Regions from separate parts of the Paenibacillus sp. FSL W8-0426 genome, predicted to be linked through region 3. Evidence: riboswitches for the same ligand, from Rfam matches in the RefSeq annotation. Region 3 holds a riboswitch; each other region holds the start of a gene.
What was found. Region 3 has a riboswitch for cyclic di-AMP ahead of MKY59_RS06635 (hypothetical protein). Riboswitches for the same ligand answer to the same signal wherever they lie in the genome.
Positions count from the first base shown of each region.

Region 1: another riboswitch for cyclic di-AMP. It lies ahead of MKY59_RS00525 (C40 family peptidase); the one in region 3 lies ahead of MKY59_RS06635 (hypothetical protein).
Region 2: another riboswitch for cyclic di-AMP. It lies ahead of MKY59_RS09770 (C40 family peptidase); the one in region 3 lies ahead of MKY59_RS06635 (hypothetical protein).

Region 1 covers NZ_CP150203.1:106,775-110,858, forward strand. The annotation lists gene rbsK (ribokinase) at 1-894, shown strand, start outside; gene MKY59_RS00515 (cytochrome c) at 1,027-1,383, opposite strand; gene MKY59_RS00520 (GNAT family N-acetyltransferase) at 1,574-2,026, opposite strand; gene MKY59_RS00525 (C40 family peptidase) at 2,305-2,760, opposite strand; cyclic di-AMP (ydaO/yuaA leader) riboswitch at 2,780-2,917, opposite strand; gene MKY59_RS00530 (hypothetical protein) at 3,169-4,011, opposite strand; gene MKY59_RS00535 (M1 family metallopeptidase) at 4,022-4,084, opposite strand, start outside.
Region 2 covers NZ_CP150203.1:2,112,386-2,116,469, forward strand. The annotation lists gene MKY59_RS09750 (xanthine phosphoribosyltransferase) at 1-450, shown strand, start outside; gene MKY59_RS09755 (hypothetical protein) at 548-877, shown strand; gene MKY59_RS09760 (hypothetical protein) at 1,021-1,239, shown strand; gene MKY59_RS09765 (carboxymuconolactone decarboxylase family protein) at 1,370-1,699, shown strand; gene MKY59_RS09770 (C40 family peptidase) at 1,822-2,286, opposite strand; cyclic di-AMP (ydaO/yuaA leader) riboswitch at 2,293-2,424, opposite strand; tRNA gene MKY59_RS09775 (tRNA-Leu) at 2,755-2,839, shown strand; gene MKY59_RS09780 (alkaline phosphatase family protein) at 3,133-4,084, shown strand, end outside.
Region 3 covers NZ_CP150203.1:1,468,055-1,472,138, reverse strand. The annotation lists gene MKY59_RS06645 (Nramp family divalent metal transporter) at 1-1,139, shown strand, start outside; gene MKY59_RS06640 (HAD family hydrolase) at 1,246-1,929, opposite strand; gene MKY59_RS06635 (hypothetical protein) at 2,152-2,547, opposite strand; cyclic di-AMP (ydaO/yuaA leader) riboswitch at 2,668-2,828, opposite strand; gene MKY59_RS06630 (glutathione peroxidase) at 3,142-3,621, shown strand; tRNA gene MKY59_RS06625 (tRNA-Leu) at 3,822-3,904, opposite strand.

The DNA.
Region 1 (4,084 bases), 1.4 Mb from region 3:
GAAGAAGGCGAGACCGTGACCGGAGAGGAGCTCCATTACCTGGCCGGGGGCAAAGGAGCGAACCAGGCTGTGGCAGCCGCGCGTCTTGGCGCCGAGACAACGATCATCGGCGCCATCGGCGACGACAGTTTCGGCCAGAGATTGATGGACAGCTTGACCGAAAGCGGGGTAGACGTTGCTCAGGTACGCATACTGGATGAAATCGGGACCGGTACAGCCTCGATCTGGCTGTCAGGTGGAGATAACCGAATTATCGTCGTTCCTGGGGCGAACGGGAGCGTTGTGCCGGAAATGATGGATGAGGCTGATGCGGCAAAAAGCCTGAAGGAAGCGGCAGCCGTGCTGCTTCAGCTGGAGATTCCGCTGCCTGCGGTGACCCGCGCGGCTCAGCTCGCGGCCGAAGGCAGCGCTCTGGTGGTGCTCAACCCGGCTCCCGCAGTGCCGGGTCTGCCTGAGGAGCTCCTGCGGTGCGTCGACGTGATTACGCCGAACCGCAGCGAGCTCGCCGTGCTTACCGGCCGGGACCACCTCCGGCCGGAAGACGTCGATGCGGCAGTCGCAGAGCTCGCCGCATCCCTCGGGGCCGCCGTCGTCACGACGCTCGGCCCCGAGGGGGCTGCCTACGCGGCTGCGCCAGGCGGCCGCGTACAGGCAGGGCAAGCCGGCGCATGCCGTGCGCCCGGCTATGCCGTGAGCGCCGTCGACACGACCGGCGCCGGCGATTGCTTCAACGGCGCGCTGGCGGTAGCCCTGGCGCGCGGCGAAACGCTGGACGCGGCCGTAGGCTTCGCCATGGGCGCGGCAGCGTTGTCGGTGACCAAGCTCGGCGCCCAGTCCGGGATGCCGACGGCACGCGAGGTAGAGGCATTCCTCGCGGAGCGAACGTCCAAATAGCCTTCTACAAGGCTTGGCGCTGCAGCAGCCGTGCTGCCTATGGTTTGCAATGGAAAAAGGCTCACGATCCTTCAATAGAGGGCCGTGAGCCTTTCTGCATGTGCACCCCATGCGAAGGGCCATGCTTGCGTATTATTTCTTCTCCGACAACCACATCGCAATGTTGGCGATTTCCTCTTCTTTCAGCTTGCCTTTGAAGGAAGGCATGCCGCCTTTGCCCTTGAGAATGACGGAGTAGATTTTGTCCACGTCGTCCTGGCTTCCGATCTTTTGCAGATTGGGGCCAACGGCGCCTTGAAGCTGATCTCCATGACAGGAGATACAGTTGGCTTTGACGGTCGCCTCCGCTTGGGCAGCGTCCATCGTGACTTCCGGCATGGTGGGTTTGGCCTCCTCAGCCACCTCCTCTTTCCCTGGAAGCGTAAACATTAACACGATTGCCAACGCGCATGCTGCAAAAAATATTCCGCTCATGATCCATTTGTGCATCCCTTAAGTCCCCCTCCAGAATGAAAGATCATCTTACTCCAACTGTCCATCTCATTATACCGGAACCGGGTGGGACAGCATAGCATTTTGTGGAAATTATCATAACCAATTACACCTTTGCAGGATTTGCGATGCTGGTTCACATATCATCAATTCAACCGACTAATAGAGAGGCGGCCGTCCGGTAGAATTAAAAGCCTTCATAAACCATGCAGTGAAAAAGCTTCATTCCTTCCGGCGTCATTCGTTCATAGGTGTCGTGAATCGCAAATCCTGCCCTTTGATACACCCGAATGGCCCGATGATTCCAGGTCAGCACCTCCAGATCGATTTCATTTTCAGGATTGCGGCGCCGGGCCTCCTGGACGATGGCTGCCACGAACTCCATGCCCTGGCCCTGTCCGCAGCGCTCCGGCCTCATCCCGAGACCAATGCGCGTTACGCCTTCCAGCGGAAAGTATTGCGCGAATCCCGCTAATTCGCCATGCTCCGTGAGGACGGCGACATATTGTTCTCGTCTTAGCCGATCATCCCCAAATTCGATCTCAAGCGCCTTCATCTGTTCCCAAGGAAGGAACCCATAGATGTTGTACGGGGGATCATATGCCCAACTGCAGATCTGTTCGCCGTGTTCTTCCTGCATCGGAATAACGTTGAATGTGGTTGAACCTTCGTACACCACCGTGCCTCCTTTCCTGATGCGAAACAGGACAAGCTTTGAAAAAAGTGAAACAAAAGTCCTGTCTATTCCGTTATATATATTCATAATACGCCATTCGCCGTTTATATTATAACAGGATGGGTAAAATCATCATAAGGGCACGGACGCATGCAAAAAACCGCTGGGATCATTCCTGCGGAGAATGATGCCAACGGTTTTTGTTCAAGCTTCGTTACAGTATGACGTTGCCTAGCTTGTCCTTAGTCGAGTGCAAGCGTCTCATATGCGTCCGTGCTCATAATGCGTTTGGCGCCGATATAACGGTCAGCCCAATAGTTTTCGCTCAGGGAACTGATAGTTACACCTTTTGATGAAGAAGAATGTGCGAATTTGCCTTCGCCGACAAAGATGCCAACGTGGGAAACGCCTTTACCTGTCGTGTTAAAGAATACCAGATCGCCTGGTCTCATTTCCATGCGGGATACCGAATCGCCCATTTCGTATTGAGCGCTTGATTGACGTGCCAAATCAATGCCCAGCTTGTCGAATACATAACGCGTGAACCCTGAGCAATCGAAACCGCTAAGGGTTGTTCCACCGCTTTTATATGTAGTTCCCATTGCCGAATCAATGACTTCATCCATTTTAGAATCTGCGAATGCGCTTCCTGCCCCAAGCGATAGTGCGAATGTTAGGCTGAGTACAGCTGCGGTGATTTTCTTCTTAAACAAAAGATTTTTCCCCTTCCAACGCCTGCGAGGTTAGCTTAAGGATTCGGTTGAAGGTCCCCTATGATCCCTCTGTAGCAAGATCAATTCACCCATAACTGGTTCCCCCGCTTCCCAGGTGCCAGGAATTTGGCTTATCATGATGTGCACCTGTGAAATCAATATGACAATTTTAAGTAGTTACAATTATGAAGTTAAAGATTACAAAGTTGTTACTAAAAGATCACTGGGAATATTGTAACAGAGGTGTACCTGTTTGGCAACGTTTAACAGCAAATTTAGCAAAAAAATCCCCGACCTTAGACGGGGAAAGGTCGGGGATTGCTGATTTTAAAGCGTTTTTATAAATAAAAGTTAACATGGAGATGGTAACAAATTTGCTCGCCAACCCCTGACTTAATGTTTGGCGAGCTTGGATTGCCAAAGACGAAAATGAGCGCATATTTTCCACAGGCTGAGGATGCAGCGTGCAAGCGGATAGGTTTGCTGCAGGATCAGTCCGGCAAGACCGGTCAACCACCAGGAGAACGAGGTGAATGCGCCGAAGAGGAGCAGGTGGAAAACACCGAGAATAAGGGCAATTCCCGTCACGGTCATAATGCTCCGGAGCGCGATCCACAGCGCGTGGAACGCGCTTTTTATCGGTTCATGGCTTTCTGGAGCCGAGACCCCGAACTGCATGTACAACAAGGCATGATGCACGATCCAGCCATAGACGATCCAGCCGGCGATATAAGGAATCCCGGGCATCAGCAGGGCGAGTGAATGGAACCCGTCCATCAGAATGGCATACAGCTTTGGCAGAAGCCAGTAGCCGGGCAACAAGATGAGCAAGGTTCGGATCGTTTGCAGGAGCAGGATCGGCTTCCAAAGCTGGCGAATGCCTTTCACAAACGGGATACGTTCATCCGTTTGCTCGAAATGCTGCAGCGAGTACATCAGGCCGGCATGGATCAGGGGGCTGATTAGCATCCGCAAGAGCAGCATGGCCCCCAGAATCCAAAGGTATCGATGTACTTCCGGATGGGCAGACAGGCTGAGCTGGCTTTCCATTTTGAACAATAATGTGCTGAGTTCGCCCGCTTCAGGCTCGGGATAGCGCCGCAGGAGCGGCACGACTGCCGACTGTACCATCCGGAACAGGAAGTAACCCCAGACCAATTGATACAAGAATAAAAGCGCGGCAATGAACATGTGCTGGCGGACGAGAAACCAGCCTTCGCGTATTTTAGCTTTCACTGTTTCCACCTCACCATGTCAGACCTCCGAAAATGGCTTCTATTAGTTTGGTTGCGCCCAGGCTCCAGCGGAA
Region 2 (4,084 bases), 640 kb from region 3:
CGTTTCCGCGAAAGCGGGGTAACCCGGATCATTACGGTTGAATCGTCGGGCATTCCGGTCGCTTTTGCCACAGCGCACGAACTTGGCGTGCCGCTCGTATTCGCAAGGCGCAAAAAAACGCTTTTGGCTGACCCAGACGCCTACTGTGAGCGCGTACCTTCCTTTACCAAAGGAATCGTAACCGATATAATGGTATCCCGCGAGTTCATCCGGGAAAATGATCGAATCCTGTTCATTGACGACATCATTGCCAATGGGGATGCCGCGCGCGGCATCATCAAAATTATAGAGCGTTCGGGGGCTGAGCTGGTCGGATTCGGAGTCGTGGTGGAAAAATGCTTTCAGGCCGGCGCACGCACCATTCGCGAGTTGGGCGTTCCGGTGGAAGCGTTGGTTCGGATCCGTTCCCTGGAGAACGGTACCGTGCAGTTTGACGATTCGGAATGTTGACCATTCGAAGGAAAGACTCATTTTTTCTTAACTATACCTTTGCATGACCGTGCATTTGTTTTATAATGGGGTTATGTTAGGGAGAGGAGGCAACACCATGGGAAACCAACCGGCAACAGAACAGTTTTTTATGGATAAGCTGGCTGAATCAAAAGTTCATTTTGAACGTGCCCTGGATTGTAAACATACGGAATTTGATGACCTTTATCCCTATATGATTGAACATCCGCAGTTTTTCTGGTACAAACGCTACGTTGCCTGGTCAGAGCTGCTGACGATCGTGGGCTTGTGCGAAGAGTTGTCCTTCTCTTGGAAAGAACAATTTACGCCGCATCAAGTGGAGTACCTGGAATCACGCGTGATGTCCGCCAAGGTGCTTGATTTCTGGTTTGAGAAGAACGACAGCAAAGAGCACGCTCAGCGATAATTTTCAGTAGGGAACCACTTAGGAATGACACGGCAGCAGTCACGCGAGACCTAAATGAATTTCATTTAGGTCTCTTTTTGTAGCACGTTGCCGTTTAGCACAGATACAGACCATCATTTTATAGAAAGTCGAGGCCATGAATCATGATTAGCGATGAAGAATTGAATGCGCTCCGCTTGTCGGGAGAAAAAGTGAGGGTGGTGCGCGACGAGTTGGAATCCAACGACGTGAAAGGCATTGTCGTTGCGTGGGACGATGAGCAGGTTCTCATTCGTCGTCAAAATCGGCGAGTGGTCAAGCTGGATCGCCATTACAGCTTCCAACGTTTCAGCGAACCCCGTCGAAGCCCGCTGAAGGAGTAGCTGTCTGCATCAGGATTATTCCTGAGGTTAACTGGATTTACCATGGACGTTTGGGCATAGTTGTCTGCTCCGGGAGACAGGATAAGGTCGGTGAGTGACTGGAACCTATCTGTGAGGGGATGATTGCAACATGACACTGATGAACGATAAAGTCCATGCGTACAAGGATCAGATTGGCGAATTGGAAGGTTTGCTTCCCGGCGTGGTCAAGTCCTATCACGAATTTACGGGCGAGTGTTTTCAGCCAGGCGCCATCGACGCCAAAACGAAACAATTAATCGCGCTGGGCATCGGATTGTTTGCGAATAATGAAGTGTGCACGCTCTACCACGTGCAGGAGGCCCGTGCCAAGGGAGCTTCCGATCAGGAAATACTGGAGGCCGTTGCTGTCGCCGGAGCCGTTGGAGGCGGACACGCCCTGTCTCAAGGGGCTCTTAGGGTTCAGAAGGCACTGCATTAATCCGATAAGCCCATATTTGCACCAAAAAACCAGACAAGGCTCGAGCCCTGTCTGGTTTTTTGGCATTCTTGGTTAGAGTACAATGTTTCTCAAGTGATCTGGATGAACAAGTGCGGTATCGTTTAAATTTTTCCAAGCATTTTGTTATACATGAATTCGCCGGTTACACGGCGTGCAGTGACGTAGCGGTCGCTGAAATAAGGATTGGACAATTTGGTGATGCTGACGCCTTTGCTGCTTGAAGCATGGGCGAAGTTGCCTCCACCGATATACACGCCTGTATGAGAGATGCCTTTTCCAGTGGTATTGAAAAATACAAGGTCGCCTGTGCGAAGGTTGGCTTTGGAAACAGCGGTGCCAGCCTTGGCTTGTGCCTGCGAGGTACGCGGCAGCTCGATGCTGTATTTGTTAAACAGGTATCTCATAAATCCGGAACAATCGAAGCCGGCCATTGTTGTGCCGCCCCACTTGTACGGAATGCCAGTCATGCTGTTGACTACGGTATTGATGCTGCTTGCTTCGGTTGCTGTTGCACCGGAAGTAAATAAAACGGCTGCGCCGAATAAGGACAGGATAAGCTTTTTCAAAATGTTATGTTCTCCCTTCGATGCCTACGGAGTTAGCTAAGGGTTCGGTAGAAGGTTCCCTATATTTCCTATGTATCGGAATAATTCACCCGGTATGGTTCCCCCGTTTTCACTAATGAAACTCGGCACATGAATAATGAATATTTTGTAACCATTTGAAATGATATTGCATAAATACGAAATTGTCAAATCGTTCTGAAACGGTTATCTGCACCGCCATGTTAACGGAATTCTCATTTTTTATGCTCAAATTGCGAAAAGGCTGTCGTTTTTCGGTTACAAAAAAGTAACCACCGTTTCAACAGCTAATGGAATGGACAAATAAATAGTTTGTCGCCTGACTACAGCATCCATTTCCTTTTGCGTCATTTTGCTGTTCATCATGGCTGTTAATGTGTTGACAGAGTTTCGGTTTCTATGATATATTCTTCCTTGTCGCCGTGATATTTCCGGAGATATACCACATATGCGGTCGTGGCGGAATTGGCAGACGCGCACGGTTCAGGTCCGTGTGGGCTAACCCCCCGTGGAGGTTCGAGTCCTCTCGACCGCATCAATACAACCATAAGAAAGCTCTTGAATTTCCTTATTTGGAGATTCAGGAGCTTTTTTCATCTTTAGGAACGCCTGTGTAACGCGGTCACGCTGTACCGGCGTGCCATTGGCCATCATTTCGTCCAGTGCGGCGGGAGAGATTTGCCACGAGACGCTGTATTTGTCCTGAATCCAGCCATACTTTTCACGGAACGGATGTAATTGTCATCTTGGTTATGTTCATAATGGAAAAAATAACCTCGGATACCCCCTAGATTTCAAGACACAATGTACATAAAGGGGTGAACCGTTATGAAGAAAAAAGGGATTCGAATGTGGCCTGTGATCCTTATATCGATCATGCTGATCGGATGCCAGAACTCGAAGCCCAAAGAACAGGATTTGATGCGAATAAATTCCGCCAGTGGAGAAAATGCGAAGAAAGTCATTTTCCTGATGGTAGACTCTTTGATGGTTCAGGCGATTGACCAAGGAATCGGCAAGCAGGAGCTTCCGACATTAAAATTTCTGATCGAACACGGACAATATTATAAAAACCTGGTCAGTTCCTTTCCCACGATGTCCGTCACGATCGACAGCTCATTGCTTACCGGTGCGTATCCGGACATTCACCGTGTGCCGGGTCTGACGTGGTACTCAGCGGAAACCAAGAGAATGATCAACTATGGAACCGGACCGATGGAAGTGCTCAGGCTCGGAGTGAATCGGGTACTTGCTGATGCGCTGATCCATTTGAACGGGAGTCATTTGAGCAAGAATTTGCCTACGATCTATGAGGACTTAGCCCGGCAAGGGTTTAAGTCTGGTTCGATCAACGGCCTGATTTACAGGGGGGCGTCCGATCATAAGTTGTCGATACCCGATTGGATTCAAGGTCCTGCTTCTTTACCGAAAGAGATTCATGTGAAAGGGCCGGACCTGTTGTCCCTGGGTTCGTTGTCTAATCCGTTTCAGGGGATAAAAAACTTGCCGGACGGTGTAACGAATCGGTTGGGCATCCATAATGACTTCGCTATTGAAGCCGTAAAATATTTGATTCACTCCAATACATTGCCGGATTTTTTGTTTGTTTATTTGCCGGACTTGGACCGGGAGTTACATAAAAAAGGTCCCACTGGACTTCATGGAGTCAAAAAGTTGGATCAGCAGCTTCAATCTGTATTGGAAACATTCGGTTCTCCGGAGAAAGCCTTGAAAGAGGCCGTATTTGTCATTGCAGGCGACAGCGGAATGACACAGATTT
Region 3 (4,084 bases):
AATTCGGGTATACGCTCCTGTCGGTAATCCTCATTTCGAATCTGATGGCCGTTGTGCTGCAAGCACTCGCAGGCAAACTCGGCATCGTTACCGGACGCGACCTTGCCCAAGCTTGCCGCGAACGGTTCAGCATGCCTGTAGTCATCATGCTGTGGTTGTTATGCGAACTCGCGATCGCTGCAACCGATCTCGCCGAAGTGATCGGGTCGGCCATCGCCCTGAAACTGTTGTTTAACATTCCAATGCTGTATGGCGTCATCATTACCGCAGTGGACGTGCTGCTGGTCCTGCTTTTGCAAAACAAAGGTTTTCGGGCCCTTGAAACGCTCGTCATCGTGCTGATGGCCACCATTGCCCTCTGTTTCGGCATCGATCTGTTTCTCGCCAAACCGGACATGGGCGGAGTGCTGCACGGCTTTGTACCCAGCGCGGAAATTTTGCAAAACCCAGCCATGTTATACATCGCGATCGGCATCATCGGGGCTACCGTTATGCCCCATAACCTGTATCTGCATTCGTCCATCGTACAGACCCGCCAGATCGAGCAGACATCCCGTGGCAAAAGAGAAGCAATCCGTTACTCCACCATGGATTCCACGATCGCTTTGACGCTGGCCCTGTTCATCAATGCCGCCATTTTGATCGTGTCGGCGGCCGTTTTCCACAGTGCAGGCATGACGCAGGTCGCCGAAATCGCCGATGCCTATCACCTGCTGACGCCGCTGCTGGGCACAACGATCGCAAGCGTTCTGTTCGGCGTTGCCCTGCTTGCTTCCGGCCAGAATTCCACGCTGACAGGAACCCTGTCCGGACAGATCGTCATGGAAGGTTTCCTGAACATCCGGATTCCCGCCTGGCTGCGCAGGCTGGTTACACGGCTTATTGCCATCATCCCGGCCGTCATCGTTACCGCCATTGCCGGCGAACACGGTACCGAGGAACTGCTCATTCTGAGCCAGGTCATTTTGTCTTTGCAGCTGCCGTTTGCCGTCATCCCGCTGGTCATGTTTACGAGCGATAAAAAAAGCATGGGCGAGTTTGCCAACAAACCATGGCTGAAAATAGCATCCTGGTTTATTGCTGGTATCATCGTCGTCCTGAACGTGTACCTCATTATCCAGACTTTCGCACTCCTCTAAAAAAATAAGGCTGATCGTCGCAAGCACCGGAGTGCCTGCACGATCAGCCTTTTCTTCGATGAAACGGAGGATGAACACAGCATTATAATGTAACTATTAATGAAACCTAATCCTCGCCAGGCAAAAACAGCGGCAGCAGCTGCTCCAGCGATTCAACCGTCCAGTCCGGCTGCTCGTCCGCCGAGCGTTCAGGCTGAAACCTTCCGTAACCTTGCAATATGCGTACAGTGCGCATGCCCAGTTTGCTTGCCGGAACGATGTCGTTATCGATTCGGTCCCCAATCATAACAGCCTCATCAGGCTCGCATTCCGCCTGCTTCAACGCTACCGCGTATAATCCGGGATCCGGTTTGGATACGCCCTCTTCTGCCGAGCATGCCAGGACGTCCACGTATTTGCGCAAGCCATACCTTTCAAGCCGCTCTTCCGTGCCCAGGCTTTGATTGGCAATGATGCCGATCCGATAACGGCCGGATAACGCATGCAGCACACGCTCCGCAGCAGCAAAAGGATGCTCAAGCTCCTTCCGGAACTTCAGTTTTTCCTGAATCCGTGCCCGGTGCTCCTCATGATCGATCAAGGTACGAATAGCTACCCGCATCGGCCACTGCTCGTACTTGCTGTAACATTCGACAAAGATCTCGCGCACCTTTTCGATGTTCACATGATACCCGAGCATTCGGGCTTCCCGCACAAACTGGCCGATGATGTCGTCCACCGGCTCCCACTCATCCACCAACGTATCCCCAACATCAAAAAACAACCATTTGATACCACCAATATCCGGCACGTTACTCCTCCTTGCTCACCTTGAACGCATCCTCCCAATCATCAACGCGAGCCTCATCCGGCGAATCTTTTACCATTCAAAAGGTCGCTGTTTTCAGGCCCGTCTTCCAACATTAAAAAAAGAAGACCCGTATCCAGAAAGAGTCTTCTTGGTTTTTCACACATATAATTAAGCTAATTATAACAGCCGCCTAACATCGGATCAATCACCAACAGCCCGCCCTTATCTGTTGAGCAGAAATCCGACCTCTCCATTCATCGAATACACGATCCGATCGGCACCCATACCGCGATAAATGCCTTTGGGATGGCTCTGTTCCGTAATGACGCACAACGTCTTGGATGTCCACGATCTGCAGATTTGCAGATAGCGGCAGGTGAGATTAAGGCTGTTCTCAAAAATAAAAACATTGCCCACATTTCCCTGCGGCAGAAACCACTTTTGCGCCGATGCCGTATTCATGCGAATGACGTTCTCTACGCCGATCCGCCGCAATTTGCGTTCTTCGCCCGCACTGTTCGTCAGCACGGCAAAAGGTACCTTTTTGTACATCAACAGCTTCACAAATTTGCGCCCTGCTTCATTCGGGGCCGTGACCAAAACCATCTCGTTATCCATTATTCGTTCCTCCCTCTGACGTGAAAAGACAACAAAAAAGAAGCGTGGGGGACCAAGGCCGCCCGAACGCTTCTTCAATCCATGACAAATAACATTCGCCACGAATAACGTACGGCTTGTTGCCTCTCCCTTTAACGCTTACGAGGTTAGCTGACGGATTCGGGCGCGAGAGTCGCCCTATTTCCGGCATAGCCGGAAAATTCACCCCATAGATGCATCGCATCCGATTGGTTCCCCCGTTTTCCATTCCGACCGGAACGGAAACTCAGCGATTAAAAACATCGTTCATGTTATCGATATGAATCATACACCCCTGACAAGTCGGTGTAAAGTCGGTGCAGCTCTCCGAAAAGGCGGATTTATGGCACTTTGCTTTAATGAGATCGCTTACATATGTACTAATCTCCACCTTTCTCGTTTAAACTATCTAATTCTCGCTCTGGTAGAAATTCCACATGATAACGGAAAGGAAGAAACAAGACACTGGCATCCCAAATGATTCCAATTATAATTTTGCATTAATTAATTGCATCAAATATAATAGAGATATAAAAAGATCACCGCATCGATACTACTCATTTGGAGGCGAATATTATGTCCATCTACGATTACAAAGTGAACACGCTTCGTGGCCAGGAAGTCGAAATGTCCCAATACCGCAACAAGGTCCTGCTGATCGTCAACACTGCGAGCAAATGCGGCCTAACCCCGCAATACGAAGGCTTGCAAAAGCTGTATGACAAGTTCCAGAACAGCGATTTCGAAGTATTGGGGTTTCCAAGCAACCAGTTCGCTCAGGAAAAGGGCTCTTCCGACGACATCGCCGAATTTTGCCAGATGAACTATGGCGTCAGCTTCCCGATGTTCGAGAAGATCGACGTGAACGGCAGCAGCGCCCACCCTCTTTTTCAGCATTTGACCAAGGAAGCGCCAGGCCTGCTAGGTTCGAAGGCCATCAAATGGAATTTCACTAAATTTCTGGTCGACCGGGACGGCCGCGTGCTCAAACGTTATGCTCCCCAAACGACGCCTGATCAGATTGAAGCCGATATTGCGGAGCTGCTGCATCAATAACAACATTTCAACAGAGATGGATTGATGTCACGATGCATTCATTTTTCATAAGGTCATCCCCTTGAAGAACCGTGTTGCAGCCCGGAAAGGCTTTTCGAAAAATCGGTGATGCAGCACGGCTTTTTTATGCCTTTTTGCAGAAAACAAAAAAAGAAGCATTCCGATGATCGGAATGCTTCTTTTGTTCTACTTCATTATAATGCGGTCGAGAGGACTCGAACCTCCACGGGCGTACGCCCACTACCCCCTCAAGATAGCGTGTCTGCCATTCCACCACGACCGCATGTCGTATTAGCGGCAACAAAAATGATTATACAGGGTTTCAAAGGAAAAGTAAAGCTATTTTTAACATTAAATTTTGGTGCCGAATGTATCGTCATTTTCCAACATCATATTGCATAAGATGGTATCTGATTTGAACATTTCGCCATCATTTTATTTTCGGTTCTGAAGCAATTCCGAA